One region of the Mesorhizobium sp. UC74_2 genome, then DNA from elsewhere that is predicted to be linked to it. Evidence: predicted binding sites of a transcription regulator. Region 1 holds the regulator's gene; each other region holds the start of a gene.
What was found. The regulator PhoB, encoded in region 1, activates phosphate uptake and scavenging genes when phosphate is short. The targets are predictions, from matches to a motif close to TGTCATNNANCTGTCAT.
Positions count from the first base shown of each region.

Region 1 (7,860 bases):
CGACCGTGCTTCCCTACGCCAAGATTGTTGCCGAGCAGTTCGGCGAGACGTTCTCGAAGTTCAAGACCCCGGTGGTCGAGTCCGGCGGTTCGGGCGCCGGCATCAAGGAATTCTGCAAGGGCGTCGGTGAAAACACCATCGACATCGCCAACTCCTCGCGTCCGATCAAGAAAGACGAAGTGAAGTCCTGCCAGGATGCCGGCGTGAAGGACATCCAGGAAGTGAAGATCGGCTATGACGGCATCGTCTTCGCCACCGACATCAAGGGTCCGGATTGGGCGCTCGTTCCGGAAGACGTCTACAAGGCGCTCGCCGCCAAGATCGTGGTCGACGGCAAGCTGGTCGACAACCCGAACACCAAGTGGAGCCAGGTCAATCCGAAGCTCCCGGATTGGGACATTGCCGCTTACATCCCGGGCGAAAAGCACGGCACCCGTGAAGTCTTCGAAGAGAAGCTGCTGATCGCCGGCTGCAAGAAGCTCGGCGGCGTGGAAGCCGGTAAGGCCGGTGGCCTCGACGACAAGGCCGCGGAAGCTGCCTGCAAGGCGGTTCGCAAGGACGGCAAGGCTGTCGACATCGACGGCGACTACACCGAGACGCTCGCCCGTATCGACAGCAACAAGACCGGCGTCGGCGTGTTCGGCCTGGCTTTCTATGAAAACAACGCCGACAAGCTGAAGGTTGCCACTGTTTCGGGCATCACCCCGTCGACCGAGACCATCGCCAAGGGTGAGTATCCGGTATCGCGTCCGCTGTTCTTCTATGTGAAGAAGGCGCATCTCGGCGTCGTTCCGGGCCTGAAGGAATATGTCGACTTCTTCCTCGCCGACCAGATGGTCGGTCCGGAAGGCCCGCTCGCCGAATACGGCCTGGTTGCTGCTCCTGAGGCAGAACGCAAGGCTCAGCGCGAAGCTTTCGACGCCGGCAAGTCGCTGTAATCCTCCCAGGTGTCCGGGGTGCAGGTCCGACCTGTGCCCCGGTCGCCGCTGCCGGTCGTTGACCGGTAGCCCTTGTGACCTTTCAGAGGCCGCTCCATGTCATCCATGCTTGTGCTGGCAATCGTTCTCGTCATCGGCATCGTCGCCTTCGTCGTCGCAAGACAGCGGGCTCTTTCGCAGGATGACGGCAAGGTCAAACCGCATTCCAGACCTCACTACCATGGCTGGTGGGCGTTGCTGCTGGGTGTTCTTCCGGCGGTGCTTTTCCTTGCTGTCTGGAGCATCGGCTCCTCCGTCTATCTCAACAGCCGCCTGCATGCGCAGATGCCGGCTGAAACTGGCGTGGCCAGCGAGCCGCTGGCGGTCAGCCTGACCAAGAGCCTTGCAAATGGCCTGCGCAAGCTCGATGCCCAGCAGGTGGCGGCTCTGCCCGCGACCTTCGCCGAATTGCAGCCGCTTCTCAACGCCAAAGGCGTCGCGCTCGCCACCGATACGCAGGATTACATGATCCCGATCGCGGCGGAGGCCAACCGGACCACCGACTGGCTTGGTCTGATCGGCGCCATTATCACGATCGGACTGACGCTGGCTGGCGCCTTCTACGGAATTTCGCAGGTGCAGCTCCGCGCCCGCGCCCGCAACAATGTCGAAAGGCTGATGCTGTGGGGACTGCTTGGTGCCTCGACCATAGCCATCCTGACGACGATCGGCATCGTGTTGTCGATGCTGTTCCAGACACTGAACTTCTTCAACCGCGTGCCGCCCATGCATTTCTTCTTCGGCACGGTTTGGGATCCGCGTTTTGCCGCGGCCGGTGCCGGGGCGTCCGAAGGCCAGTTCGGTCTGATCCCGCTGCTGGCCGGTACGCTGTATATCGCCTTTGTCGCCCTGCTTGTCGCGGTGCCGGTTGGCCTGATGTCGGCGGTCTACATGTCCGAATATGCCGCGCCGAAGGTGCGAGCCGCGGTCAAGCCCGCACTCGAACTGCTCGCGGGTATTCCAACCATCGTCTACGGCATCTTCGCTCTCGTCACACTTGGACCCTTCCTGCGCGATCTCAGCGCGGCTCTTGCCGGCGGCACGTCGTTCATTCAGGCGCAGTCGATCCTGACCGCCGGCCTGGTGATGGGCGTGATGCTGATCCCGGTGGTGTCTTCGCTGTCGGACGACATCATCACCGCGGTGCCCCGGGCGATGCGTGACGGTTCGCTTGGCCTTGGCGCCACGCGCTCCGAGACGATCAAGCGTGTGATCCTGCCGGCAGCCTTGCCCGGCATCGTCGGCGCCATCCTGCTCACCGCCTCACGCGCCATCGGCGAAACAATGATCGTGGTGCTGGCCGCGGGCGTGGCCGCCAACCTCACCCTCAACCCGTTCGAGGCGATGACAACCATCACCGTCAAGATCGTCAACCAGCTGACGGGCGACCTTGAATTCAACTCGCCGCAGACGCTGGTCGCGTTTGCACTCGGCATCACGCTGTTTGCGCTGACGCTGGTGATGAACATCGTTGCCCTTTATATCGTGCGCAAATACCGGGAGCAGTACGAATGACCGACGTCACCCTGGATACGGTCGCCACCGCAACCCCTCCCGCGCGTCGCGACATCGGCCTCAAGCGCCGCTATGCCGCCGAACGCCGTTTCCGCCTCTATGGCGTGCTGGCCATCTGCATTGGCCTCGCCTTCCTGGTTGTCATGCTCCTGTCGATCCTGACCAAGGGCTATACGTCCTTCTGGCAGACGACGGTGTCGCTGCCGGTCACCTTCGATGAGAAGGTGATCGATCCGGACAACAAGCGGGCAACGGACCCGGAAGTCCTGTTGACCGCCAACTATCCGGCACTGGCACAGAAGGCGCTTGCCGAAAAACTCGGCATCGACGCGAAAAACAAGCCGATGATGACGAAGCTGAAGGGCTTCCTCTCCGAAGGTTCTCGCGTGCAACTGCGGGACGTGGTCGTTTCCGATCCGAAGGTGATCGGCACCACACGCACCGTCAATATCCTGGCGGGCGCCAACCTCGATTCCGCCTTCAAGGGCCAGATCGATCTCACTGTGCCCGAAGATCGCCGCAAGGTGTCGGACCAGCAGGTCGAATGGATGAACAAGCTCAAGGCCGAAGGCGCGATGGCCGAGCATTTCAACACCGGCCTGTTCACATTCGGGGCTTCGAGCCGCCCCGAGACGTCGGGCCTCGGTGTTGCCATCATCGGTTCATTCTACATGATGGTAATCGTGCTTCTGCTTGCATTGCCGATCGGCGTCGCCGCCTCGATCTATCTCGAGGAGTTCGCCAAGAAGAGCCGGTTCACCGACCTGATCGAGGTGAACATCAACAATCTGGCAGCCGTGCCCTCGATCGTGTTCGGTCTGCTCGGCCTCGCCGTATTCGTCAACTTCCTCGGCATGCCGCGCTCGGCCGCTTTCGTCGGCGGCCTGGTGCTGACGCTGATGACGCTGCCGACGATCATCATCGCAACGCGTGCCGCACTCGCGGCCGTGCCGCCTTCGATCCGCTCGGCCGCGCTCGGTCTCGGCGCTTCGAAGATGCAGATGGTGTTCCAGCACATCCTGCCCTTGGCTGCCCCCGGCATCCTGACCGGCACGATCATCGGCCTGGCGCGCGCACTCGGTGAAACGGCGCCGCTGCTGCTGATTGGCATGGTGGCATTTGTCGCAAACTATCCCGCAACCCCATTTGATCCCGCGACGGCGCTGCCGGTGCAGATCTATATGTGGGCCAACGAAGCTGAACGCGCGTTCGTGGAACGCATGTCCGGCGCAATCATCATCCTTCTGGTCTTCCTGATGGCCATGAACATCACAGCGATCGTGCTCAGGCGCCGCTTCGAACGGCGCTGGTAGAAAGGGAGCCTGATATGAATATCATGACGGAAAAGACCCTCGAACAGGCAGTGAGCAGCCAGATGAGCGCCCAGACGAACGAAATCATCAAGATGCGCGGCGACAAGGTGACCGTGCACTACGGTGAGAAACAGGCACTCTTCGACGTTAATCTCGACATCCGCCAGAATCAGGTGACGGCGCTGATCGGCCCTTCGGGCTGCGGCAAGTCGACCTTCCTGCGCTGCCTCAACCGCATGAACGACACGATCGATGCGGCCAAGGTCGGTGGCAAGATCACCCTCGATAGCGAAGACATCTACGATCCGAAGATCGACGTCGTGGAACTGCGTGCCCGCGTCGGCATGGTGTTCCAGAAACCCAATCCGTTCCCCAAATCGATCTACGAGAACGTCGCCTACGGACCGCGCATCCATGGCCTTGCCAAGAACAAGGCGGAGATGGACCGTATCGTCGAATCCAGCCTGCAGAAGGCTGCAATCTGGAATGAAGTGAAGGATCGCCTCAACGAGCCCGGCACCGGCCTTTCCGGCGGCCAGCAGCAGCGTTTGTGCATCGCGCGCGCCATCGCGGTGTCGCCTGAAGTCATCCTGATGGACGAACCGTGCTCGGCGCTTGATCCGATTGCGACCGCCAAGGTCGAGGAACTGATCGACGAACTGCGCCAGAACTATACGATCGTCATCGTCACCCATTCGATGCAGCAGGCCGCCCGCGTCTCGCAGCGCACGGCGATGTTCCATCTCGGCTACCTGGTCGAGGAAGGTGCTACCGACAAGATGTTCACCAACCCCGACGACAAGCGCACGCAGGACTACATCACCGGCCGTTTCGGCTGAGTGAGCGATTGCTGCCGAGGAAAAAGAGGACATAAATATGGGCGAACATACCGTCGCATCGTTCGACGAAGAGCTCGGACAAATCAGCAGGCTCATCAGCGACATGGGTGAATTGGCGAGCTCGATGGTCGAAAGCTCCACCAAGGCGCTGCTGAAGTCAGATAATGGACTTGCCCAACGGGTCGTGTCGGACGATGCGATCATGGATGCGCGCCAGCGCGAGCTGGACACCAAGGCAATCACGCTGATTGCCAAGCGCCAGCCGATGGCGCAGGACCTGCGCGCCGTGGTCGGCGCCATCCGCATGGCCGGAGATCTGGAACGCATCGGTGACCTGGCCAAGAACATCGCCAAGCGTGTCGGCGCGGTCGGGCAGGGCGCCACGCCGCGCGACCTTTCGCATTCGATCGACGCCATGGCCCATCTGGTGCTCGACCAGGTCGACGGTGTCGTCGAGAAATATGCGGCGAGGGACGCAGAGGGGCTCGCCCAACTGAGGGCTGACGACGAGCGGATCGATGTGAAATACACCTCCGTCTTCCGCGAGCTTCTCACCTACATGATGGAAGATCCACGCAACATCACGGCCTGCACGCACCTGTTGTTCTGCGCCAAGAATCTCGAGCGCATCGGTGACCATGTCACCAACATCGCCGAGAACGCCTTCTACGTGCTGACGGGCGAGCAGTTGCCGCCCAACCGGCCAAAGCTCGACGAGACGGCTGCTGCCGTTCCGGCGGCCTGACCACGGGACGGACGGCAAGATGATCGCGCCGCGTGTCATGGTGGTGGAAGACGAGGAGCCGTTGGGCGTCCTCCTCCGCTACAATCTGGAATCCGAGGGCTACCAGGTCGAGGTCGTAGCCAGGGGCGACGAAGCCGAAATCCGGCTTCAGGAAAATGTGCCGGATCTCCTGGTGCTCGACTGGATGGTGCCGGCAGTATCCGGCATCGAATTGTGCCGGCGGCTTCGGATGCGACCGGAGACCGAGCGCCTGCCGGTGATCATGCTGACGGCACGCGGCGAGGAAAGCGACCGTGTGCGCGGTCTGTCCACCGGTGCCGATGATTATCTAGTCAAGCCATTCTCGATGCCTGAGTTCATGGCACGCGTGAAGGCGCTGTTGCGCCGCGCGAAACCCGAGGTGCTGTCTTCCGTGCTCAAGGTCGGCGACATCGTACTCGACCGCGAGTCGCACCGGGTCTACCGCAAGAAGAGCGAGATCCGGCTCGGGCCGACGGAGTTCCGGCTGCTGGAATTCATGATGCGGCATCCCGGGCGGGTCTTCTCGCGCAGCCAGCTGCTCGACAATGTCTGGGGCGAGACGATCTATATCGATGAGCGTACAGTCGATGTGCATGTCGGGCGCCTGCGCAAGGCGGTCAACAATGGCCGCATGCCGGACGTCATCCGCACGATACGCGGCTCGGGCTACGCCATCCGCGAGGATTGATCAGGGACAACGCCGGTTCATCGGTATTGCGCCCTGATCGCCGGCTCAGACCTCCAGAAGCTGAGGGGTGGGAGCCATCGGACCGCCAAGCGCGAAGATCTCCTGATCGATGAAGGTCAGCGCGCGCATGGCGCAGCCTTCGCGGATCAGCATCTGCTCCTTGGGTTCCGTATCAAAGACAATTGAATTCGAATGTTGTCCGCCGGCGGTCTGGGCAATTGCCCGCCGCAATGCCGGCTCGATCAGATCGAAGGCCGTTGCACCGATGCCGACAAAGGTTACCGGGGCAGGGTCGATGACGGCGAAAAGTGAACCGAGGCTGTAGCCGAGGGCTGTGCCTGCGCGTTCATAGGCCTCGCGTTCGGGGCCGATGCCTGCGCGTGCTTTTTCAGCCAGCCTCTGCATTTCGTCGTCGGGAATGTCAGCGGCCGGTTCGGTGTTTTCATCGAGCCCGTGGGCACTGCGCCAGATCGCATAGTTGCCGGCATAAGCCTCGACGCAGCCATGGCGGCCACAGCGGCATCGCGCGCCATTCGGCCGGTGGATCATGTGTCCGAATTCGCCGCCGGACGACTGGGTGCCGATGAACAATTCGCCATTGAGCACGATGCCCATGCCGATGCCGTGCGAAAGCAGAACGGCAATGAAGTCGTCACGGTAGCGGTCCGTGCCGCGCCAACGCAGCGCGACCGCCATCATGTTGCAGTCGTTCTCGACGATGACGGGAATGCCAAAAGCGTTTTCCAGGATATCGGCAAAGGGGATATCGCCATGCGGGGTGATTGGCGTCCACAGCATGGTGCGCGCATGCGAATCTGCCGTGCCCTGAACGGCGAAAGCTATGCGCAGGACCCGATGTCTTGCCAGGCTCCGGTCGTGGAGCTGTCGCCGGACCATCTCGACACATTCATCGACCAGCGCTTCCCGGGGCAGAGACAGTGTGTCCAGACGGCGTGTTTCTTCGGTCAGGACCTTGCCCGAATAGTCGATGGCTGCGGCCGTCAAAAGGTTGAGCGACAGAACGACCGTCAGTACAGCCGCTGCGCCGGGGTCGAGCTGCAGCCCCACTTGCGGACGCCCCCGCTTCGATGCCGTCGGTTCACTGCGGCCCTCGCGCAGAATGCCCTCCGCGATGAGATCAGACGAAATCGCTGAAATGGTCGAATGGCTGAGGCCGGTGATGGCGGTGATTTCCGTGCGGGACGGCTCACCGGAGCGACGCACGGCAGCAATCACCATCGCGCGGTTCCTGCGGCGCAAATCGTCGTGACGGATCCCGACAGTCATGTCCTTGCCGTTCCTCCCCCCGCCGGCCCCGTGGACACCGAAGCCGTTGCGCTTGGGCCGCCAATGGCGTTCCAGATGCGCTGTTCGTGCATAGGTCGATGCATGAGCGAATGCAAAACCCGTTTCGCTCCTGCCGTCGCGACAGCGCGCTCCTCCACAGATAGTGGCAGAACATGCCCTCGTCGTCACTATTATTTCGTGATCCGAAAAAAATATCGCGAAGGACTCGAATCCCGTTGACAGAAGGCTGTACCTGCGCGATTATTTTTTCGAAGCTCGAAAAAAAGCTTCTCCAACGGCCAACGCACACAAGCGCGCCCTTGGGCGCGGGGAGGAAAAAATGAGGAAATTTACGGCCGCCATTCTGGCGGGTGCCGCCATGACGCTTGCGCTTTCCGCTGTCGCCGAAGCGAAGGACAAGGTGATCGGCGTGTCCTGGTCCAACTTCCAGGAAGAGCGCTGGAAGACCGACGAA
Region 1 is NZ_CP170562.1:6,182,387-6,190,246, forward strand. It holds gene ACFJIU_RS30155 (substrate-binding domain-containing protein) at 1-938, shown strand, start outside; gene pstC (phosphate ABC transporter permease subunit PstC) at 1,035-2,492, shown strand; gene pstA (phosphate ABC transporter permease PstA) at 2,489-3,805, shown strand; gene pstB (phosphate ABC transporter ATP-binding protein PstB) at 3,820-4,644, shown strand; gene phoU (phosphate signaling complex protein PhoU) at 4,682-5,389, shown strand; gene phoB (phosphate regulon transcriptional regulator PhoB) at 5,409-6,098, shown strand; gene ACFJIU_RS30185 (ROK family protein) at 6,144-7,385, opposite strand; gene xylF (D-xylose ABC transporter substrate-binding protein) at 7,726-7,860, shown strand, end outside.

Region 2 (7,860 bases), 1.8 Mb from region 1:
CATGAAACTAGCCCTCGCCGCCTTCGTCTTGATGCTGCCCGCCCCGGCACTCGCCGAATGCGCCATCACGGATGCGCTGCTTGCCCAGGCCTATCCGAAGGCCAGGCAGGGCGACAACGGCCTGCTGGTCGACGGCGGCGACTTCCAGCGCGCGATCCAGCTCGACGGCGTGGTCTGCAAGGCGTGGCCCTGGCGGCCGGAACTGATGCTGGCCGCCGTGCCGCTGCTCGAGGCAAAACCAGCCGACGAGGGCTCCAACAAGGGCGATGTCGAGATCCTCGTCACCACCCGCGCCGGCAAGCCGCTGGCCAGGCGCATGGAGCCCGGCATGGCCTTCTCCGACGCCATCCGCTTCGGCGACATGAGCCTCGACACGGCCCGCTATGATGTCGCAGACGGCCAACGCGCCTTCGGTCTGCGCACCGTCCAATCCGGCAGTTCGCGCGTCAACCCCTATGAGGAACAGGCGCTGTGGCTCTACACTTTCGACAAGGGCCGCATCGAGCGCGTGCTGGACGGGCTGATCGTCGAGCACGGGCTTGGCGAAAACAACGGCAATTGCGAGGGCGAATTCACCACGACGAAGCGCACCATCACGCCCGGCCCGAAGACAGGCGCGCGCTACCGCGCCCTTGAGGTGGAACAGACGGAGATCCTCGCCACCTCGACACGAAAAGGCGACGATTGCGTGAGCGACGAACGGCCGGGAAAGGCCGCACGGTTCGAACTGGTCCATGAGAAGGGCCGTTACGTACCGTCGGGCAAGGCCGAGATCGACCCGCTTTTCTCCACGATCGAAATCGGGGAACCGTAAGCTGGACAAGGGTGTCGTTGTCGCCCGCGCGGACGAGCGACGTCGTGACGGGTTGATCAGCCGGCGAAAATATGGTGGCTTCCCGTGCCATGAGAACAGCTTTGCTCACCGTGCTCGCGCTCCTGACGGCGAGTTCAACCGCCCACGCCCTCGACAATCGCCTGAAAGCAGGGCTCCTGAAGCTCGATCCGCAGACGCGGCTGGAGCAGCGCTGCGACGCGGAGGTGCTCGACCGCATCACGCATGACGATCCGCACTACAAGGCCGACCGCGTCGTCGCCTATGCCTTCGGCCAGCCGGAAATGACCGACGACTCGATCAAGAGCAAGGTCGCGGCCTTCCGCAGCCGTGGCGAGTGGTACCGGCTGAAGTTCAAATGCGAGACGGCGCCCGATCACATGGAGGTGCTGAATTTCAAGTACCGGATCGGCGACAAGATCCTGAAAGAGGACTGGTCGAAATATTATCTCTATCCGTGACCGCAGAAATCGCGCTTTCGCGATTGTCTGTCACCCAGCATCGCAAGCTGCAGTGGAACGAAGAGACTGATCGCCGGCGCGATGGTCGAGATCAAGCCGGCCGGAGCGGACCCGCACGACACGATCCGAGCCGCAGCCGGATCAAAGGACGCCGGCCCCTCTGAACCGCTGGAACCCTAGAGCATTTTGTAGCCAAGTGGAATCACTTGGCGTTACAAAAATGCGACGAAAACAAAAACTTAGAGCGTTTCCGCGTTTCCGTGAAAAACGGAAACGCTCTAAAGGCCGAGTGCCACCTTGCGCCCGTCATGGATGGCATAGGCGGCCTGCCGCGGCGCGGTGCAGTCGCCGATCGCCGTGAAGGCGATGCCGCGGGCCTGGAGATCGACGGCAAGGCCGTCCTCAGCCCTGTTGGTGCCGGCAAAGACGAGCGAGTCCGCCGGATGCTCCTGCCTGGTGCCGGTGAGCAGCGATGCGATCGCGGCCGTCTTGCCATCCCAGTGGACGACGGCGCTCTCGGTCAGGAAACGCACGTCAAGTCTCGCCAGCGCGCGCCGCAGTGGTGCGTCGGCAGCCATGCGCTGCAATTCCTTGCCGACGAGCGGATCGGGTGTCACCAGCGTCACCGCGTGGCCATCCTCGGCTAACCGCCAGGCCGTGCCGCAGCCTTTCCAGTTGCCGCCATCATCGAGCACGATCACCCGCTTGCCGGGCCTTGCCTCACGCGCCATCACGGCCTCCGCCGAAAGCATGACGCCCGCGCCGGGGATCGCGTCGAACTGCGGCAGCGCCCGCTGGAACGCGCCATCCGGCGGCTGCGAGCCGGTCGCGACGATGACGTGGTCGACACCTTCGCGCGCGACATCGTCGGCCTCGACATACTGGCCGTAGCGGATATCGACCTGGAGCTTTGCGAGCTGGCGCTGGTACCAGTCGATCAGATCGATGATCTGGGCGCGGCGCGGCTGCATGCCGGCAAGCCGGAACTGCCCACCAAGCCGGTCCGACGCTTCCGCGAGCGCCACCCGGTGGCCGCGCTCGGCCGCCACGCGCGCGGCTTCCAGCCCGGCCGGCCCCCCGCCGACGACAAGCACACGCTTCGGCTTCGGCGCCGGCGTGAACCGGTCGCCGCCCCACTCCCATTCGCGGCCGGCCGACGGATTGATGACACAGCTGATCCAGTAGTCGCGCGAGCGCCGGCCCCAGCACATCTGGTTGCAGGACAGGCAACCGCGAATGTCCTCGGGCCGCCCGGCGGCTGCCTTGTTGGCGAGGTGCGGGTCGGCGATCTGGCCGCGCACGATGGAGACGAGATCGGCGCGATCCTCGCTGAGCACGCTCTCGGCATTCTCAGGCGTGCGGATGTGGCTCTCGGCTGTCACCAGGGCATGGCGCACGGTGGATTTCAGCACCGCCGCCAGATCGGCGCCGAGCTTTTCCGGATAGAGGAAGGTCGGCATGATCTTGTAGAAGTCGAAATAGCTGCCCGAGCCGCAGGTAACATAGTCCATCAGGTGATCGCGGTCGTGCCGGTCGATGATCTCGGCCAGCGCCTCGCGCGACAGCGCCACCTCGACATCCGGGTCGTCATTGATGGCAAGGCCGACGATGAAATCGTCGCCGCAAACACGTCGGATGCGGCTCATTACCTCGCGGCTCATGCGGGTGCGGTTCTCGAGGCTGCCGCCCCAGGCATCGTCGCGGCGGTTCGACCACGGCGTCCAGAACTGGTCGAGCATCGAATGATAGGCGGCCCAGACCTCGACCCCGTCGAAGCCGGCCTCGCGGCAGCGCCGCGCGGCCTGGACGAAGCCGTCGATCGTCTCCTCGATATCGGTTTCGGTCATGCGGTGCGAGCCGTCGGAATCGTGGTAGCTCGGCAGGCCCGACGGCGACCAGCCGGCATGGAAGGAGTTGTCGGCATCGGCGTGCTGGCCGACATGGTAGAGCTGCTGGATGGCGACGGCGCCATTGCCCCTGATCGCCTCCGTCACCTTGCGGAAATGCGGGACCACACCGTCATCGGATGGCCGGAAATTGCCGCGGGTCAGCACCGCCGCCCGATGCACGGGCATCGGCTCGACCACGATCATGCCGGCGCCGCCGATGGCGCGCTCGGCATAGTAGCCGACATGCTGCCGGGTCGGCAGGCCCTCCACGGCCATGTTGGCGGTGTGCGCGCCAAAGACGATGCGGTTACGCAGGGTCTTGCCGCGCAAGGTGACCGGCGTGAACAGACGCCTGAATTGCCGTTCGGACATTCTGCCTCCCTGGGGCGTTGCACGCGCCGGTACCCGCTGCCATTTCGCCTGCCACGGCAGGACGATGCCGCCCATGGACCGACAATCGGGGCCGGCAGTCAATGTGAACGAAATTCCCGCGCGGTTGAGCCAGGGGCAACCGAGCCGAATAAGGGCAACCTGCCCTTCCGCATTTTTCAGGGTATCCGAGGGGTTTTCCGGCTAGAACAGGCTGAGCGCCAGGTAGGTCAGGGCGGCGATCGCGGCGGTGGCCGGCAAGGTCACCACCCGAGGCGATGACGATATTGCCGGCAATGCCCCAGCGCACGGCCGAAACGCGGCGCGCCGCCCCGACGCCGATGATCGCGCCGGTAATGGTGTGCGTGGTCGAGACCGGAATGCCGAGCCAGGTCGCCGCGAACAGGGTGATGGCGCCGCCGGTTTCGGCGCAGAAGCCCTGCATGGGATTGAGCCTGGTGATCTTGGAGCCCATCGTGTGCACGATGCGCCAGCCGCCGAACAGCGTGCCGATGGCCAGCGCGCTCTGGCAGGTGATGACCACCCAGAACGGCACGTAGAATGTGTCGCCGAGCATGCCCTGCGAATAGAGCAGCACCGCGATGATGCCCATGGTCTTCTGCGCATCGTTGCCGCCATGGCCGAGCGAATAGAGCGAAGCCGAGAAGAACTGCAGGACGCGGAAGGAACTGTCGACGGCGAACGGCGTCTGGCGCACGCACACCCAGGACACGATCAGCACAAGGACGAGCGCCAGCACGAAGCCGGTGAGCGGCGACAGCACGATCGCCGCCACCGTCTTCAAAAGGCCGCTCCAGACGATGGCGCTGAAGCCGGTCTTGGCGAGACCGGCGCCGACCAGCCCGCCGATCAGCGCATGCGAGGAGCTGGACGGGATGCCGGCGAGCCAGGTGACGATGTTCCAGACGATTGCCCCGGTGAGCGCCGCGAAGATCACGCCCGGCGTGACGATGTCGGCATTGACGATGCCCTTGCCGATGGTCTCGGCGACATGCAGGCCGAAGACCGTGAAGGCGATGAAGTTGAAGAAGGCCGCCCACAGCACGGCATATTGTGGCCGCAGCACCCGGGTCGAAACGATCGTGGCGATGGAGTTTGCGGCATCGTGCAGGCCGTTCAGGAAATCGAAGAACAGCGCGACGCCGATCAGCGCGACCAGGATCGGGAAGGCGATGGTCGGGTCCATGTCGCTCAGACGTTCTCGATGACGATGCCGCTGATCTCGTTGGCGACGTCCTCGAAACGGTCGACCACCTTCTCGAGCTCGCCGTAGATCTCGGAGCCGATCATGTAGGCCATCGGATCGGTCTTGCCGTGGCGGCGGAAGAGATCCTTCAAGCCCTGCTCATGCAGGTCGTCGGCGCGGCCCTCGACGCGCATCACCTGCTCGGCGATGGCGTTGAGCCGTGTCGCGTGGGTGCCGATATTGTTGAGCAGCGGGATCGCCTCAGCGACCAGCCTGGCCGCCTCGACGATGACGACGCCCATCTCCTGCATCAGCGGGTCGAATTCGCGCTTCTCGAACAACTTCACCGTCTTGACGGTCTTGTGCATCATGTCGATGGCGTCATCCATCGACTGGATCAGGTCCTTGATGTCGCCGCGGTCGAACGGCGTGATGAAGGAGCGGCGCACCGCCAGCAGCACTTCCGCGGTGATCGCGTCGGCCTGGTTTTCGAGCTCGACGATCTCCTTGCACCAGCGCTCGACATCCTTGCCTTGCAGCAGCTGCTGCAAGGCTTCCGCGCCGCCGACGACGGTGCGGGAATGCTGTTCGAACAGGTCGAAGAAACGGTCTTCGCGCGGCAACAGCCGCCTGAACCAGCCCAGCATGATTTCTCTCCGCATCGTCTGCAAGTCGGCAAGCCAATAACGCCTTTATGCCGGATAACGCAAACAGATAGCCGGCTTTTGAACATCCATTCGCCCACCCGGATCTGCGGCAGGCGGGACGGCTAAGGCCGCACCGGGTCATAAAATGGTCAAGTTCCGTATGCCACCATCGCTCCGATACCGAAGGGAGCGCATGCGCTCCGGCAGGCCATGGGACGGCAACGGGCCCGCCGAGGTGTCTGGCGCGAAGCACGCGCCGCAGGGCTATGGGGCTTGTCACGGAGATGAGATCCACCATGGCCTATATTCCCGGTACTGAAAAAGACGATCAGCTCTACGGCAGCAACGGCACCGACCAGATCCTCGGTTTCGGCGGCAAGGACCGTCTTTTCGGCTTTCGCGGCGACGACAGCATCAAAGGCGGCGACGGCGACGACCAGCTCTGGGGCGACGAAGGCAATGACACGCTGTGGGGCGATGGCGGTCGCGACGAGCTTCATGGCGGCGCCGGCAACGACACGCTGCATGCGGGCCTCGGCGGCGACGTGCTCGACGGCGGCGCCGGCAACGATACGGTGAGCTACGCCGACGCTCCCGGCTACATAACGCTCGATCTCGAACTGGGACGCGGTGTCGGCGACCCGTCATATTATCCCGACAGGGCCCAGGATACCTATTTGGGCATCGAGAATGTCGACGGCTCCGCCTTCGACGATTCCATGGTCGGCAGCACCGCAGCCAATGTGCTGCGCGGCGGCGGTGGCAACGACTTCCTCTCCGGCGAAGCCGGGAACGACACGCTCGATGGCGGCAGCGGGCGCGACCGGCTCTATGGCTGCGACGGCAATGATATGCTCGACGGCGGCGCCGGCGGCGACAAGCTGTGGGGCGGTACCGGCAACGACACCTATGTCATCGACAGCGCCGACGACCGCGTCGACGAAGCCGATGATGGCGGCATCCCTCCCGACGGCATCGACACCGTGAAATCGAGCCTGTCCGTCTCGCTCTCGAACACGACGATCTTCAAGGGCGACATCGAGAACCTGACGTTGACCGGCAGCGGCAATCTGAACGGCAGCGGCAACGACCTCGACAATGTCGTGACCGGCAACACCGGCGCCAACAGGCTGGATGGCCGCGCCGGCGACGACACGCTGGCCGGCGGCTTCGGCAATGACACGCTGGTCGGCGGCGACGGCAACGACACATTCGTGTTCGACAGCGCGCTCAACCCCGGTTCGAATGTCGACAGGATCGCCGACTTTTCGGTAACCGACGACACGATCTGGCTGGACAATGCCGTCTTCACCGCGCTCGGCGCGCCGGGCGCACTCGACGAGACCGCCTTCCATGTCGGCACGGCGGCGCATGACGCGAACGACCGCATCATCTACGACCCGGCCACCGGCCACCTGACCTATGATGCCAATGGCGACGCCGCCGGCGGCTTCACCGACTTCGCCGCGCTCGAAGCGGGCCTTGCGCTGACCAGCGCGGATTTCATCGTGGTGTAGTGCTTGCCCTCCGCCGCGCCGGGTGTGCCCGGCGTGGCGCTGGGAAGGACGCTCTGGACAGTTTAGCGCCGGCGAACGGGAACTCTGTCATTCCGGACGGTTTCCCGATCGCGCTCAGCCCTTCGCCGCCAGCACCAGCCAGGGCACGCCGAACCTGTCGGTGACCATGCCGAACCGCTCGGCCCAGTCGACCTCGGCCAGCGGCGTCGTCACGGTGCCGCCTTCGCCCAGCGCTTCGAAGATGCGGCGTGCCTCATCGGCGCCTTCGATGTGCAGGGAGACGTTGAAGCCCTGCATCGGCCTGTGCTGGTCGGCCCGCACGTCGTTGCCCCTGAGTGTAGATTTGCCGAGGCTGAGCTCGGCGAAGCGGACCTGGTCGGCGGCAGCGGCCGTCGATCCCGGCGGCAGCGCCTTGTCTTTATTGGCGCCGAACGTGTTCATCACCGTGATCACCCCGCCCATCAGCCGGGCATAGAATTCGAACGCCTGCCGACACTCGCCGGCGAAGGCCAGTTGTGGTGCGATGTTCATCTGCAGTTCCTCCATGTGCGGGCGGCACCGCCCTTCGCGGGTCGCCCTCGCCCGCCGCCCGCGTGCAACGTCGCTGCAGGTCGAACGCGGGGGCTAGCGCTGGGTTCCTGTTAAGTTGACCCTTCCGGGCCTTGACGAAAATCGCCGCGCCTGTTGAGACCGTGCCGGTGGAACAGGGCGGGGCAGCCGGTGAAGCGTGTTTTTCGTTTGCTCGTGGCGGCGGTCATGGCGTCCGGTGTGGCCGGCTGCACCAGCATCTCCTATTATGCGAAGTCGCTCGAGGGCCATGTGCAGATCATGGCCGCGCGGAAAAATGTCGGGACACTGATCAAGGACCCGGCGACGCCCGGGGCATTGCGCGCCAAGCTGCAATCGGCAAGCGCGATCCGGCGCTATGCGACGGAGGC
Region 2 is NZ_CP170562.1:4,417,896-4,425,755, forward strand. It holds gene ACFJIU_RS21390 (hypothetical protein) at 2-814, shown strand; gene ACFJIU_RS21395 (DUF930 domain-containing protein) at 904-1,293, shown strand; gene ACFJIU_RS21400 (FAD-dependent oxidoreductase) at 1,572-3,554, opposite strand; partial or broken gene ACFJIU_RS21405 (anion permease) at 3,756-4,758, opposite strand; gene ACFJIU_RS21410 (DUF47 domain-containing protein) at 4,764-5,405, opposite strand; gene ACFJIU_RS21415 (calcium-binding protein) at 5,702-6,922, shown strand; gene ACFJIU_RS21420 (VOC family protein) at 7,037-7,453, opposite strand; gene ACFJIU_RS21425 (aminopeptidase) at 7,643-7,860, shown strand, end outside.
Region 2: the regulator PhoB is predicted to act here: its motif matches at 5,442-5,458, upstream of ACFJIU_RS21410 (DUF47 domain-containing protein).

Region 3 (7,860 bases), 2.0 Mb from region 1:
CCTGCCGGCCGGTGTGACCTTCGACAAGTTCCTGCGCGCTCTGATCGGCGTGTCGCTGTTTGCCGCGGCCTATATGGCGGAAGTGGTGCGCGGCGGCCTCCAGGCGATCTCGAAGGGACAATATGAGGGTGCCGATTCGCTGGGGCTGAGCTACTGGCAGAAGATGTATTTCATCGTGCTGCCACAGGCGCTGAAGCTGGTCATTCCCGGTATCGTCAACACCTTCATCGGCATGTTCAAGGACACCAGCCTCGTCTACATCATCTCGATGTTCGACCTGCTGGCGATCGTGCGCCAGAATTTCTCCGACGCTTCATGGGCATCGCCGCAGACACCTGCGTCGGGGCTTATTTTCGCCGCGGCGGTATTCTGGCTGTTCTGCTTTGGCATGTCCCGCTATTCTATGTTCATGGAACGCCGGCTAGACACCGGTTACAAGCGCTGACCGCAAGCCGGTCGGCGTAAGAATCAACAAGGGGAAAATGGCTTATGGCCTCTGAGAATGCAGTCAGCGCGGAAGAGCTGAGCGTCAACACCAAGAAGATGCATGTGTCGGATACCGACGTGGCGATCGAAATCGTCGGCATGCACAAGTGGTATGGCGAGTTCCATGTGCTGAAGGACATAAACCTGAAGGTGATGCGCGGCGAGCGCATCGTCATCTGCGGTCCTTCTGGCTCGGGCAAATCGACGATGATCCGTTGCATCAACCGTCTGGAAGAACACCAGAAGGGCAAGATCATCGTCGACGGCAAGGAACTGACCAACGATCTGAAGAAGATCGACGAGGTGCGCCGCGAGGTCGGCATGGTGTTCCAGCACTTCAACCTGTTCCCGCACCTGACCATCCTGGAGAACTGCACGCTGGCGCCGATCTGGGTGCGCAAGATCCCGAAGAAGCAGGCGGAGGAGACCGCCATGCACTTCCTCAAGCGCGTCAAGATCCCGGAGCAGGCGCACAAATATCCGGGCCAGCTGTCGGGTGGCCAGCAGCAGCGCGTGGCGATCGCGCGTTCACTGTGCATGAACCCGCGCATCATGCTGTTCGATGAGCCGACCTCGGCGCTGGATCCGGAAATGATCAAGGAAGTTCTGGAGACGATGGTCGGCCTTGCCGAAGAGGGCATGACGATGCTGTGCGTGACACACGAGATGGGCTTCGCGCGCAAGGTGGCCAACCGCGTGATCTTCATGGATCAGGGCCAGATCGTGGAAGAGAACACGCCGGTCGAGTTCTTCGATCATCCGCGCCACGAGCGCACCAAGCTCTTCCTCAGCCAGATCCTGCACTGATCTCGCTGCGGTAATCCAGAAAGGCCCCGTCGCAAGGCGGGGCCTTTTGCTTGGGTCGACAAAAGGCCTCGCCACACGGCTTTTGTGGGACATCACTATGAGACGGGTCTTTCGCTTTGTTCTCAGTATTCTGGCCCTGGTTGCCGTCATCGCCGTGTTGGGCACGGTTGTTCCACGACCGTTCTGGTCAACGGGCGCGGATGAAGGCAGAACCACGCGGCGCATCTATGTCATCAGCAATCCGATCCATACGGACATCGCCATTCCGGTCGATGCCGCGGTGCTGGAGCGTTTCCGGTTCCTCTTGGAAGACGGCATTCCCGCAAATGGGGAAGGCGTGCGGTATCTCATCTTTGGCTGGGGTGGCCGGGCCTTCTATCTCGAGACGCCGACCTGGTCTGACCTGAAGCCTCTGCCGGTGCTCAGGGCGCTGACAGTGGATGCGGCCGTCATGCATGTCGATGTCGCCGGCCGCATCCCGGAACCACATCCCGCCGTGGTTGGCTATGATGTCAGCGAAGAACGGTTCGCAGCGCTGCTCGATTTCATCGCCGCCAGCTTCTCGCGGCAGGCCGATCGGCCAAAATTCATTCCGGGTGCCGGCTACGGCGCCAGCGACGGCTTTTACGAAGCCGAAGGTGCCTTCAACGCGCTTGTCGGCTGCAACACCTGGACGGCGAGGGCGCTGCGAGTGGCTGGTCTGCGGACTGGCTGGTGGAACCCGCTGCCCTGGTCGCTAAACCTGTCGATGCAGCTCTACAACAGACAATAGGCCAACGTCGTCAGGCGCCATGCGTGAGGCTGGTATTCGGGAGCCGCCAGCCATAGAGCCAGTCAAGATCGGCGGCCAGGCGTTCGCCGGAGCGCGACTTCAGGACAAGATTTCGCGCCAGCGCTACCGGACCTGCCGCGTGCCAGGCGAGATGGTTGAGTGCGCCGCGTCGCGCGACCTTGGCCACACGCGGCTTGCGCTGCTGCTCCCAGCTTGTCAGTGCCTGGGCAATGCTGTGCGAAGATCCGGCAACGCAGGCAGCAAGCGTGGCTGCGTCCTCGATCGCCATGCCCGCGCCCTGTGCCGCAAATGGTGTCATGGCATGTGCTGCATCGCCGATCAGGGCAACGCCTCGCGGCAGTGTCCATGACGGTTTTGGGTCGACTGCATGCAGCGGCCAGGCCAGCCATGTTCCCGCTTCCGCTATCAGCCTCGCCAAGGCAGGGGCCGCTCCCCTGAGCGCTCCAGTCAGGATTGCCGGATCGGCGTGGCCGGACCAGCCCTCGGCGATACGCTCGCCCCTGGTAAAGGCGACGAGGTTGATGGCCGTGCCTGCGCTGACCGGATAGGCAATGAGATGAAAACCGGAATGCAGGAAAGCGGTGACACAGCCAGCCGCGCCCACCAGGGCAAAAGTCCTGCCGGCCGGGCTATCAGCGGCGATGGTGGTACGCCAGGCGAGCTCGCCGGTGAAACGGCTTTTGCCGGCAAGTCCCGGCAGCTCCCTGACTTTCGACCAGACGCCATCCGCGCCGATCAGGAGTGAGCCCATTGGCCGAACCTGTGTTCCGTCCTGTTCGAAGGTGCCGATAGCGCCTTCCGGGGAGGTGCCGATATCCTTTAGCGTCGCGCCGGTGATCAGCCGAGTGCCGGCTGTTTCAGCCACTTGCGCAACCAGCGCCGCCTGCACGTCGGCGCGATGGGCGGTGAGATAAGGCGCCAGCCAGCGCTGTTCGGCGAAGGCTCCAAGCGGAACGCGCGCGCGTTCTTTCAGGCTGGCCGCATCCTTGAGCACAACGGCCTCCGGCCTGACTGCCATCGGCAATAGCCGCTCCAGCACGCCGAGGCTTGCCAGGATTCGTGTCGCGTTCGGGGAAAGCTGAATACCCGCACCGACGGTTTCGAGGCGAGGTGCCTGTTCGTAGATCTCGACTGTGAAGCCACGCTGCGCGAAGGCGAGCGCGGCCGTCAGTCCGGCAATGCCGCCACCGGCGATCACGACTGGGCGAGACCGCGCATCCATGGTCATGATCGAACGATCGGAAAGATCAGGCGGCGCGATCGAGGTAGAGGCAGCCTGGCGGCACCGTTTCGGTCGCTTTCAGCTTGGCCGAATAGCGATAAAGGGTCGAGCAATACGGGCAGACCTTCTCGTCGTCGCTGCCAAGATCGAGGAAGACGTGCGGGTGATCAAAAGGCGGGTTGGCACCAACACACATGAATTCGCGCACGCCGATCTCGATCGCCGGATGGCCCGCATCGTTCTGGAAATGGGGAATGGAACCGCCGGCCATCATCGTCTCCTTCAGCGCATACGACATGCGTTTGAAGCATATCTGTGTTCTTTGCAAGTTCGATGAAATGAAACTGTCGCAAAACCCTGTCACAGGATAAATTGAGCCGGTTAACCGGTGTGACTCGCTGGAGAGAAAGGCGGACATGAACGAGCTCAAGCCGGTCCAGGCCGACTTCATCAATGTCGAAACGGCAAGCGTCGAGGGCGGAAATCCTGATCGCTTCGTCAATCGCGAGTTCTCCTGGCTGCAATTCAACCGCCGTGTGCTGGAGGAATCGCTCAACGCGCACCACCCGCTGCTCGAGCGCGTTCGCTTCCTCTCGATCTCCGCCGCCAATCTGGACGAATTCTTCATGGTGCGTGTCGCCGGCCTTGCGGGGCAGGTACGCGAAGGCATCGTGCTGAAAAGCCCGGACGGGCGCACGCCGGAGCAGCAGCTTGAGCAATTGCTGCGTGAAGTGGAGCGCCTGCAGGAGGATCAGCAGAAGAGCCTCTCGGCGCTGATGGCGCTGCTCAACAAGGAAGGCATCGAGACGGTCGCCGGCGACGTGCTGACCAAGGACGAGCGTATCTGGCTGGAAGAGCATTTCCAGGAGCAGGTCTTCCCGGTGTTGACGCCGCTGTCGATCGACCCGGCGCACCCGTTCCCATTCATTCCCAATCTCGGCTTTTCGATCGCCCTGCAGCTGCGGCATCGCAAGAACGGCGAGACGATGAGCGCGCTGCTGCGCTTGCCGCAGGCCCTGAAACGCTACATCCGCCTGCCGGATCGCAAGGGCCATGTGCGCTTCATTCCACTCGAGGCGGTGGTCGGTCTTTACATCGGCAAGCTTTTCCCGGGCTATGAGGTCACGGGTTCCGGCACGTTCCGCATCATCCGCGACAGCGATATCGAAGTCGAGGAGGAGTCCGAGGATCTCGTGCGGCTGTTCGAGACGGCGTTGAAGCGCCGCCGCCGCGGTTCGGTGATCCGTATCGAGTTCGACAACCTGATGCCCGAGGAACTGCGTGAGTTCGTCGCCGGTGAACTCGGCGTCTCGTCGAGTCGGATCAGCGTCCTGACCGGACCGCTGGCACTCAGCCAGATATCCGAGATCGTCTCCATCGCTCGCGACGATCTGAAGTTCGTGCCCTACAATCCGCGCTTTCCGGAGCGTATCCGCGAACATGGTGGCGACTGTTTCGCGGCGATCCGCGAGAAGGACATCGTCGTCCATCACCCGTATGAATCATTCGACGTCGTCGTGCAGTTCCTGCGCCAGGCCGCAGCCGACCCTGAGGTCGTCGCGATCAAGCAGACGCTGTATCGTACCTCCAATGACAGCCCGATCGTGCGCGCGCTCGCGGATGCCGCCGAAGCGGGTAAATCGGTGACCGCGCTGGTCGAATTGAAGGCGCGTTTCGACGAGGAGGCCAATATCCGCTGGGCGCGCGATCTCGAGCGGGCCGGCGTGCAGGTCGTGTTCGGTTTCCTCGAACTGAAGACGCATGCCAAGATGTCACTGGTGGTGCGGCGCGAAGACGGCCGGCTGCGCAACTACGTGCATCTCGGTACCGGCAACTATCACCCGATCACGGCGCGCATCTATACCGATCTGTCCTTCTTCACGACCGATGCACGCATTGCCCGCGATGTCGCGCAGATCTTCAACTTCATCACCGGTTACGCCGAGCCGACCGGCGAGATGCGTCTTGCGCTGTCTCCCTACACGCTGCGCAGCCGCATCCTGGATCATATCAAGGAAGAGATCGAACACGCACACAATGGCAAGCCAGCACGCATCTGGATGAAGATGAACTCGCTGGTCGACCCGACCATCATCGACGCACTCTACGACGCCAGCCGCGCGGGGGTGGAAATCGATCTCGTCGTGCGCGGCATCTGTTGCCTGAGGCCACAGGTTCCGGGACTTTCCGAGAACATCCGCGTGAAGTCGATCATCGGCCGCTTCCTCGAGCACAGCCGCATCTACTGCTTCGGCAACGGACATGGACTGCCGTCCGATGACGCTGTCGTCTACATCTCGTCGGCCGACCTGATGCCGCGCAATCTCGACCGCCGTGTCGAATGCATGGTGCCGATCACCAATCCAACTGTGCATGAACAGATCCTTGGCCAGATCATGCTGGGCAATATCATGGACAACCAGCAAAGTTTCGAAGTATTGGCCGATGGTACCTCGCGGCGCCTTGTGCCCGATGAGGGCGAAGAACCGTTCAACGCACAGGAATATTTCATGACCAATCCGAGCCTGTCGGGACGGGGCGATGCCTTGAAATCGCATGCGCCGAAGCGCATCGCGCAGTTCAAGCGCCGCAAGAAGGACATGGCCGGCTGATGATGGCCGCTTCCCAGGGGCGGCTGCAGGACCGCCGCCCGCTGTCGATCATCGATATCGGCTCGAACTCGATCCGCCTTGTCGTCTATGAAGGGCTGGCGCGCTCGCCGACCGTGCTTTTCAACGAGAAGATGCTGGCCGGTCTCGGCCGTGGCATCGTTTCGACGGGCAAGCTGGATCCTGAAGCGGTCACGCGCTCGATGGAGGAATTCCGTCGGTTTCGGGCCTTGTCCGAACAGGCCGGTGCGGAACGCATGTATGTGCTGGCCACCGCCGCGGCGCGCGAGGCTGTCAACGGACCCGATTTCATCCATCGCGCCGAACAGGTCCTTGGCACCGAAATCCATGTGCTGAGCGGTCGCCAGGAAGCATACTATTCGGCGCTCGGCGTCATTTCCGGTTTCCATCCGGCCAATGGCATCGCGGGCGACCTTGGTGGCGGAAGCCTGGAGCTGATCGACATCAACGGGGAAGTCATCGGCGACGGCATCACACTGCCGCTTGGCGGCCTGCGGTTGCAGGACATGGCCAAGAACTCTCTGGCGCAAGCGACCCGCATTGCCAAGACGCAACTGGCCAAGGCCAAGCTGCTCAAGGTCGGCCAGGGCAGGGCCTTCTACGCTGTTGGCGGTACATGGCGAAACCTGGCGCGTCTCCACATGGAGATGAACAACTATCCGCTCGGTGTCATGCATCACTATGAGATCGGCGTGGAGAGTGCGCTGGCCTTTCTCAAGCAGGTCGGCAAGGGTGACGTGGAAAAGGTCAAAGGCATAGAGGGCGTGTCGAAGAACCGCCGGTCGCTGCTACCTTACGGCGCGGTCGTGCTGCAGGAAATCCTCGGCGCGATGCAGCCATCCAAGATCGTCGTGTCGGCGATCGGCGTGCGCGAAGGCTATCTCTATTCGCTGCTCGACGAGAGTGAGCGCAAGGCAGATCCGCTGATCTCGGCGGCCGAGGAACTGGCCCGGCTGCGTTCGCGTTCGGTCACCCACGCGCATGAGCTGGTCGATTGGACCGGCAAGGCGTTCGAGGCGTTCGGAATCGAAGAAACCGCTGATGAGGCCCGCTATCGCCGCGCCGCCTGCCTGCTCGCCGATATCGGCTGGCGCGCGCACCCGGAATATCGCGGCCGTCAATCGCTCAACATCATTGCACACGCTTCCTTCATCGGCGTCGACCATCCAGGCCGTGCATTCCTCGCCCTGGCCAATGCCTATCGCCATGACGGCGTGTTCAACGAGAGCATCGCTCCGGAGATCAAAGCACTGGCAACGCCACGCTACCTGGAGCGGGCCCGTATTCTGGCCGGCATGATGCGTGTCGTCTACCTGCTTACGGCGTCGATGCCTGGCGTGATGCCGCGCCTACGCTGGGAAAGCCGCGGCAATGGCGCGCTCGCGCTGGTCATCCCGGCTGACCTTGCCGGCCTCTACGGAGAGCGTCCGGCGGGGCGCCTGGCACAACTCGCAAAGATCACCAACCGGCGGCTTTTCCTGGCGGTGGATGGCGGCCCGAGCGTGAGCGCGAAGTAGGCGCGTCTAACGCTTCAGGGCGTCCATCGAATAACCACCGGCACCCGCGACGGCGAGTGCCAGGAAGCCGCCTGCAATGGCGATATCCTTCATCAGCATCTGTGTGTGCAGGAAAGCGAGTGTGGGATCATCACCCTGGCCATAGTGGCCAAGATAACCGGCGACCAGACAGAACGCGCCGAGCAACGCGGCGGTGATACGGGTCCGGAAACCGGCCAGGATGGCAAGTCCGGCAATCAGTTCGAACAGGCCGACGCCCCAGGCAGCAAGCTGCGGCGAGGGCAGGCCCAGACCGGTGAAATAATTCGTTGCACCACCAATGTCGCCAAGCGTCTGGATGCCGGCAGGTACAAACAAGGCCGCCAGCAAAAGCCGGGACAGAAGCAGCAGAAGATCGGCTCGCAT
Region 3 is NZ_CP170562.1:1,948,708-1,956,567, forward strand. It holds gene ACFJIU_RS09395 (amino acid ABC transporter permease) at 1-445, shown strand, start outside; gene ACFJIU_RS09400 (amino acid ABC transporter ATP-binding protein) at 490-1,293, shown strand; gene ACFJIU_RS09405 (TIGR02117 family protein) at 1,391-2,065, shown strand; gene ACFJIU_RS09410 (FAD-dependent monooxygenase) at 2,076-3,308, opposite strand; gene ACFJIU_RS09415 (zinc-finger domain-containing protein) at 3,334-3,579, opposite strand; gene ACFJIU_RS09420 (RNA degradosome polyphosphate kinase) at 3,725-5,920, shown strand; gene ppx (exopolyphosphatase) at 5,920-7,455, shown strand; gene ACFJIU_RS09430 (DoxX family protein) at 7,462-7,860, opposite strand.
Region 3: the regulator PhoB is predicted to act here: its motif matches at 3,643-3,659, upstream of ACFJIU_RS09420 (RNA degradosome polyphosphate kinase).

Region 4 (7,860 bases), 2.3 Mb from region 1:
CAGTATTGCGCCAACTCAACAGATTCCGCGGAAGCGCGGCGATAGCTGCCGATGCCGAACAGGCCCAGGACGAGGAAGCCCGACGCCTTCATCAGCTTGTTGTGCTGGGCGACCAGCATGTTCTCCAGCACCGTCAGGCCTGGAAACAGGCGGATGTTCTGGAAGGTGCGGGCAACCTTGGCCCTGGCGGTGATCTGGAAATCCGGCATGCGTTCCAGCAGGAATTCCGAGCCATCGTGCCCGGTGAAATGGATCATGCCTTCGGTTGGCTTGTAGAAGCCGGTGATGCAGTTGAACACCGTCGTCTTGCCGGCTCCGTTCGGGCCGATCAGCGCGGTGATCTCGCCGCGCCTGGCCTCGAAGGAGAGATCACCGATGGCGACCAGGCCGCCGAATTCCATGGTCAGGTGCTGGACCTGAAGAAGGGTTGTGTTCATCGAGGGCACGCTCTCTTATAAAGCCCCTGAGGTTCGGAATGCGCGAGCAGCCGATCGGTTCCGCACCTCTTCGGCCGTTCTGCTCGCTGTGGAGAAACGCCACCGCCCGGCCAACGGCGTGGCGGCCCTCCGCGCACTTGAATATGGTGCGCCGACTCAATGGTTGGAGACGAAGTAACGCATGAGTGGCGCAGAACAGGCGGGCAAGGACCGGATCGCTTCCATCATCGCGGCTGAGATCTCGGCCAGGCCGCAGCAGGTATCGGCGGCGGTCGCCCTGCTCGACGAAGGGGCGACGGTTCCGTTCGTGGCGCGCTACCGCAAGGAAGCGACCGGCGGTCTCGACGACACGCAACTGCGCCAGCTTGCCGAACGCCTCGTCTATCTGCGCGAACTCGACGCGCGTCGCGTCGCGATCCTGGAATCGATCGGCGAACAGGGCAAGCTGACGGACGAGCTGAAGCTCAAGATCGCGGCGGCGGCGACCAAGGCCGAACTTGAAGACATCTATCTGCCCTACAAGCCGAAGCGGCGCACCAAGGCCGAGATCGCGCGCGAACGCGGGCTCGGTCCGCTGGCAGAGGCGATCATGGCCGATCGCGCTGCGGTGCCGCTGCAACTGGCCGAAGGCTATATCACCGAAGAGGTTCCGGACACGAAGACCGCGCTGGACGGCGTACGCGATATCCTTTCCGAACAATTCGCGGAAAACGCCGATCTCGTCGGCAAGCTGCGCGCCTATATGCAGGACCGCGCCTTCCTGCGTTCGCGTGTCGTCGACGGCAAGCAGGAGGCCGGTGCCAAGTTCTCCGACTATTTCGATCATGGCGAGCGCTGGGCGACGACGCCGAGCCACAGGGCGCTGGCGATGCTGCGCGGCCGCAATGAGGATGTGCTGTCGCTGGCGATCGAAGTCGATGCCGACGATACCTCGCCGGTCAAGCCGGTGGAGCGCATCATTGTGCAGACGCTGGCGATCGGCAACGTGCTGCCGGGCGACAAATGGCTGACCGAGGTCGCCGGCTGGACCTGGCGCGTGAAGCTGTCGCTGCATCTGTCGCTCGATCTGATGCGCGACCTGCGCGAACGCGCCGAGGAAGAGGCGATCCATGTCTTCGCCCGCAACCTCAAGGACCTGCTGCTGGCCGCTCCTGCCGGTTCGCGCGCCACCATGGGGCTCGACCCGGGCATCCGCACCGGCGTGAAGGTGGCTGTGGTCGACGGCACCGGCAAGCTCAAGGAAACGGCGACGGTCTATCCGTTCCAGCCGAAGAACGACGTGCGCGGCGCCCAGGCCGAACTCGCCCGGCTGATGCGCCAGCACAATGTCGAGCTGATCGCCATTGGCAACGGTACGGCCAGCCGTGAAACCGAGAAGCTGGTGGCCGAACTGCTTGGCGACATGCCGGCGCCGAAGCCGCTCAAGGTGATCGTCAGCGAGGCCGGTGCATCGGTCTATTCCGCCTCTGAAACGGCTGCCGCCGAATTCCCGGGCCTGGACGTTTCCCTCCGTGGCGCCGTCTCCATTGCCCGCCGGCTGCAGGATCCGCTGGCAGAGCTCGTCAAGATCGAGCCCAAGTCGATCGGTGTCGGGCAATACCAGCACGATGTCGACCAGTACCGGCTGGCGCGCTCGCTCGACGCCGTGGTGGAGGATGCGGTGAATGCCGTCGGCGTCGACCTCAACACGGCGTCAGCCTCGCTGCTGGCACGCGTGTCCGGTCTTGGTGCCTCGCTGGCGGAAGCAATCGTTGCCCACCGTGATGCCAATGGGCCGTTCCCCAGTCGGCAGGAACTGCTCAAGGTGTCGCGGCTCGGACCAAGGGCCTTCGAACAGAGCGCCGGTTTCCTGCGCATCCCGAACGGCACCGAGCCGCTGGACGCATCCTCCGTGCATCCCGAAGCCTATGGCGTGGCCAAGAAGATCATTGCCGCCTGCGGGCGCGACCTGCGCGCTCTGATGGGCGACCGCGCCATGCTGCAGGCGCTCGACCCGCGCGTTTTTGTTGACGAGCGTTTCGGCCTGCCGACCGTGCGCGACATCATCGGTGAACTGGAAAAGCCTGGCCGCGATCCACGCCCGGGCTTCAAGACGGCAACCTTTGCCGACGGGGTCGATGACATCAAGGATCTGAAGCAGGGCATGCTGCTGGAAGGCACGGTCACCAATGTCGCCGCATTCGGCGCCTTCGTCGACATCGGCGTGCATCAGGACGGCCTGGTGCATGTCTCGCAACTGGCCGACAGGTTCGTGAAGGACGCGCACGAGGTGGTAAAGGCCGGCGATATCGTCAAGGTGCGCGTGGTCGATGTCGACATTGCCCGCAAGCGCATTGGCCTGACGATGCGGCGCGACGGCGATGGCGGTTCGGCCAGGCCGGCTCGCCAGGACGGTCCGACAAAACCTTCGATGCCGCAGCAAGGCAGGGGCAGGCCGGACAAGGCGCCGCCGTCGCAGGGTGCGTTTGGCGCGGCGCTGGCCGAGGCCTTCAAGAAGCGATGAACGCCATCCGGACGGACAGGCCAGACGCCGGACGTCAGTTCACGGTGTTCTCCGGCCGCTTTCCGGTGAAATAGGCGTCGAGGCTCGCCAACACCATATTTCCCATGGTGCGGCGTGTCTCGATGGTGGCGCTGGCCTGATGCGGCATCAGCACGACATTGGGCAGGTCGAGAAAATCCTTGCGGATGGCCGGTTCGTTCTCGAACACGTCGAGACCGGCCGCCGCGATCGTGCCGTCGCGCAGGGCTGCAATCAGCGCATCCTCGTCAACCACGCTGCCGCGCGCGATGTTGATCAGTGTGCCCTGCGGGCCGAGTGCCTTGAGCACGGCCCCGTTGATGACACGGCGCGTGTCCGGCGTCGCCGCGACGCAGACGGCAAGCACGTCGCTGTCGGCGGCAAGCTTGGCCGCATCAGAAAAATGCGGCCAGGCGACGTCGTGATAGTGCGTCCGGTTTGAATAGCGCACAGCCATGCCGAACAGCTCGGCGCGCGTGCCCAGCGCGCGGCCGATCTGGCCGAGCCCCAGGATGCCCAGCCGCTTGCCGCGCGGGCTGGAGCCGAGCGGAAATTGTTCGCCTGCCTGCCAGCGGCCACTGCGCACGAAGCCGTCGCCCTCGACGATCCGGCGCAGCACGGCAAGGATCAGCGCCAGCCCCATGTCGGCAACTTCGTCGGTCAGCGCGCCCTGTGTGGTGCTGACATGAACATCGCGCTGGCGGGCGTAGGCCAGATCGATCCTGTCCGTGCCGACGCCGTTGACGGCAATGATACCGAGAGCGGGCAGCCGGTCGATCCAGTCATTGGTCAGGCCGGTGCCGCCGCCAGTCACGACGGCACGAATGTCGCTGCGCGCCGCTTCGACACTGTCACGCTGCGAGGCGTCGAAGAGGCGGTGCACCTGATAGCCGGCATCGAGCCTGGCTTCGATCTCCGCCATCATCGGTTCAACGAGCAAGAGCTGCGGTTTCAATCGACCTCCATGGAGCGTTTCTCGCGCCGATGCGCTGTTGCACGATCCGTTTGGTGGAGAACGCCACCAGGGTGTATAATCATCTCAGTCGACAGCCGAAACTGGGCTCGGCTGCAGGAGGGCGACATCCAGCCCGTTTGAGGAGGGCATGCTATGGCATTCCTCCACTTCGACACAAACCGTCCCGCGCACTTCCTCTCGGATTGGGGTGTCCCGATCGCAGCTGCCGCCATCGTCGGCTGCTGGGTCGCCCTGATGCTGTGGGGCTGAGCGCGCTAGCCGGGACTGACCGTCAGTTCCACGCGATCCGCCGAGAAGCGCGTCTGCGAATACTGGATCGGCTTGTCGCTGCTGTCGACATTGATGCCACGTGCGACCAGTACGATGGCGCCGGGTGAAAGCTGCAGATCGCGCGTGTCGGTATCATCAGCATGCCGCGCTTCGATGGTCGTCGAGGCGCGGCGGTAATCTGTGATGCCGGAGAGTGCGAGCGCCCGGGTAATTGAATGGGTGCTGGCGAAATGCCCTGCGATATCTGGGAAACGTGTGGCATGAAACCATGCGGTGGAACGTGAAACAGGAACGCCGTCGGCGAGACCGCGCATCTCGAGGCGGATGACCTCTTCGGAGACCTCAAGCCCGAGTGCGGCGGCAACCGCAGCGTTGGCAGGCTCGCGGGCCTGGTCGAGCAGTTCGATCTGACGGTCCCGCGCCTGGCCTTCAAGTCCGGCGGAGAAGCGAGTCCTGGCACCGATCGGATAAGTGAGGCGCTTTTGACGCCGCACATAGGTGCCGCGTCCCTGCTCGCTGCGAAGCACGCCTTCATGGACAAGGGCGGCGATGGCGGCACGGACCGTATGCCGATTCACGCCGAACCGTGCCGCAAGCTCGGCCTCGGGCGGCAGGCGGCCGTTCTCGTCGGCAAGGCCGCTGCCGATCCCGCGCCGGATCTCGTCGCCGATCTGTCGCCACAGCGCGACGCCCACCCCTCGATGCAATGCCGACTTCGACATTTTTCCTCACATGCACGGGGCCCGGGCCGCATCTATTTCGGTCAAATTAGTGCGGCCCGCCCTTGTTGTCATTCTTCCGTCATTCAACGGGTCTAAGACAAGTTAAGTTATCTAGTTGTCTAGATCAATAGACAAATTTGAGGTTGGCATGAACATCACGGCGGATCAAACCGCGCGGCGGGACCGGATGGCGGTCCTGGCGCGCTGCAGCAGCGAGCGGCTGAATGCGTTGTGGACGACGCTCGGACTGCAGCCCAGGCACACCCCTTTGCGCGGACCCGAGGCTGGCCTGGTGATGCTGCGCGGACGTGTCGGCGGCACCGGCGAGCCATTCAATGTCGGCGAGGCGACCGTTACCCGCGCCAGCGTCAAGCTGGAGGATGGTTCGGTCGGTCATGCCATGATGCTCGGCCGCGATCACGCCAAGGCGCGGCTTTCGGCGGTCATCGATGCGCTCTGCCGCAATGCCGGGACTGCCGCGCGCATCGATGCCGAACTGATCCAGCCGATACGGCGCGAGCTCGATATTGCCGACGAGACGCGCCGGCAACAGACAGCGGCCACGCGCGTCGACTTTTTCACCATGGTGCGAGGAGAGGACTGATGTTGAGCGAAGCGACCGCCTTGAAGGTGGTCACCATGGTGCGAGGAGAGGGTTGATGCTGAATGAAGCGACTGCCCTGGAGGGCGGGTTCTCCGATCCGGTCCTGAATGCCCAATCCGTCTTTCGCGCCGTCATGGATGCGATGGCGAAGCCTGCGACGATCGTCGAGGTCGACGCGGTGGTGACGCCACCCGCACCGCTCGGCCGCGCCGCTGGCGCCGTGGCCTGTGCCTTGATCGATGCCGATACACCGTTCTGGCTGGATGCCTCGCTGGCTGAGCATGCCGCGCTGCGCGCATGGCTTGCCTTCCATACCGGCGCCCGCGAGATGGCGACCTGCGGTGACGTTGCATTCGCCCTGGTCGGCGCTCCCCTGACCATGCCGCCGCTGGAGCGCTTTGCTCAAGGCACCCAGGAATATCCCGATCGTTCCGCCACGCTGATCCTGCAGGTGCCGGGCCTCGAAGGCGGCGCGCCGCTGACGTTCGGGGGGCCGGGCATACGCGGTCGCGTCACGCTGGCGCCGCGTGGCCTGCCACGGGATTTCGCCGCGCAATGGAAAGCCAATCGTAAGCGGTTCCCGCGCGGCGTCGACCTCATCCTCGCCGCCGGCGATGCCATCGCCTGCCTGCCGCGTTCGGCGCGCCTCGTCGAGATGGAGGGTTGATCGATGTATGTTGCAGTCAAGGGCGGCGAAGCCGCCATCGACAATGCCCACCGCCTGCTGGCCGATCGCCGTCGCGGCGACAGGTCGGTGCCGACGCTGACGCTCGAACAGATCACCGAACAGCTTAGCATCGGCGTTGACCGCGTCATGAGCGAAGGCTCGCTCTACGACCGCCGGCTGGCGGCGCTCGCGATCAAGCAGGCGCGGGGCGACCTGATCGAGGCAATCTTCTTGGTGCGCGCCTATCGCACCACGTTGCCGCGCTTCGGGCATAGCGAGCCCGTCGATACCGGCGCCATGCTGGTCGAGCGGCGCGTGTCCGCCTGCTACAAGGATCTGCCCGGCGGCCAGTTGCTCGGACCGACCTTCGACTACACGCATCGCCTGCTCGATGAAGAACTCGAAGGCGATCCGCAGATCGAAGCCGGAGCGCTGCGCGGCGGTGTCCAGGAGCCGGTCATGCGCGTGGCCGACATCCTCGGCCAGGAAGGGCTGATCGAGGACGACGGTTTCATCGATCCCGCGCTCGAGCCCGGCGACATCAACCAGACGCCAACCGAGTTTCCGATGTCGCGCGCCATGCGGCTGCAGTCGCTGTCACGCGGCGATGAAGGGTTCCTGCTGGCGCTCGGCTATTCGACCCAGCGCGGCTATGCCCGCAGCCATCCCTTTGTCGGCGAAGTGCGCATCGGCGAGGTCGACGTCGAGGTGTTCATGCCGGAACTCGGCTTCGCCGTGCCGATAGGTCGCGTCCAGGTGACCGAATGCCAGATGGTCAACCAGTTCAAGGGATCGGCCAAGGCGCCGCCGCAGTTCACACGCGGCTACGGCCTTGTCTTCGGCCAGTCCGAGCGCAAGGCGATGGCTATGTCGCTGTGTGATCGTGCGTTGCGGGCCGAGGAACTGGGCGAGGATCTGGTCGCAGCACCACAGGACCAGGAGTTCGTGCTGTCGCATTGCGACAACGTCCAGGCCACCGGCTTCGTCGAACATCTGAAACTGCCGCACTACGTCGACTTCCAGGCAGAGCTCGGTCTGGTTCGCACCATGCGCTCCGAATACGAGCAGCGTACCGACGAGGCGGTTCTTGAAACGAGGGAGGCCGCCGAATGAACGATCAATCGGCGCCTCCATCTCCTCCACCATCACCAAAGCCAACGCTGGTTGCCACCGCAGGAACGCTGGCCTGCAGGCCGACAGACAATACGCCGTCCTTCTGGCGAGAGAGTTCCAGATCGGCATTCAGTTGCTTGAAGCGCCAGGAAAGAAACACGGCGATGAAAATAAGCAATCCAATGAAGAGGCCGCCCAATATCCAGTCCAACATGAGGAACTTGCCCGCTGGTTTAAGCCTGATGGGAAGCGAACGATAATGACAAACAACGCGACCTACAACTTCGCCTATCTCGACGAACAGACCAAGCGCATGATCCGGCGTGCCATCCTCAAGGCGATCGCCGTGCCGGGTTACCAGGTGCCGTTCGCCAGCCGTGAAATGCCGATGCCCTATGGCTGGGGCACCGGCGGCGTCCAGGTGACGGCCTCGATCCTGGGGCCGGACGATGTGCTGAAGGTCATCGACCAGGGTGCCGACGACACCACCAACGCGGTCTCGATCCGCAAGTTCTTCCAGAAGGTTGCCGGCGTCGAGACGACTACAAGC
Region 4 is NZ_CP170562.1:3,867,583-3,875,442, reverse strand. It holds partial or broken gene ACFJIU_RS18870 (ABC transporter ATP-binding protein) at 1-437, opposite strand, end outside; gene ACFJIU_RS18865 (Tex family protein) at 619-2,940, shown strand; gene ACFJIU_RS18860 (2-hydroxyacid dehydrogenase) at 2,975-3,883, opposite strand; gene phnF (phosphonate metabolism transcriptional regulator PhnF) at 4,189-4,926, opposite strand; gene phnG (phosphonate C-P lyase system protein PhnG) at 5,075-5,530, shown strand; gene phnH (phosphonate C-P lyase system protein PhnH) at 5,586-6,197, shown strand; gene ACFJIU_RS18840 (carbon-phosphorus lyase complex subunit PhnI) at 6,201-7,310, shown strand; gene ACFJIU_RS18835 (hypothetical protein) at 7,315-7,524, opposite strand; gene ACFJIU_RS18830 (alpha-D-ribose 1-methylphosphonate 5-phosphate C-P-lyase PhnJ) at 7,570-7,860, shown strand, end outside.
Region 4: the regulator PhoB is predicted to act here: its motif matches at 4,993-5,009, upstream of phnG (phosphonate C-P lyase system protein PhnG).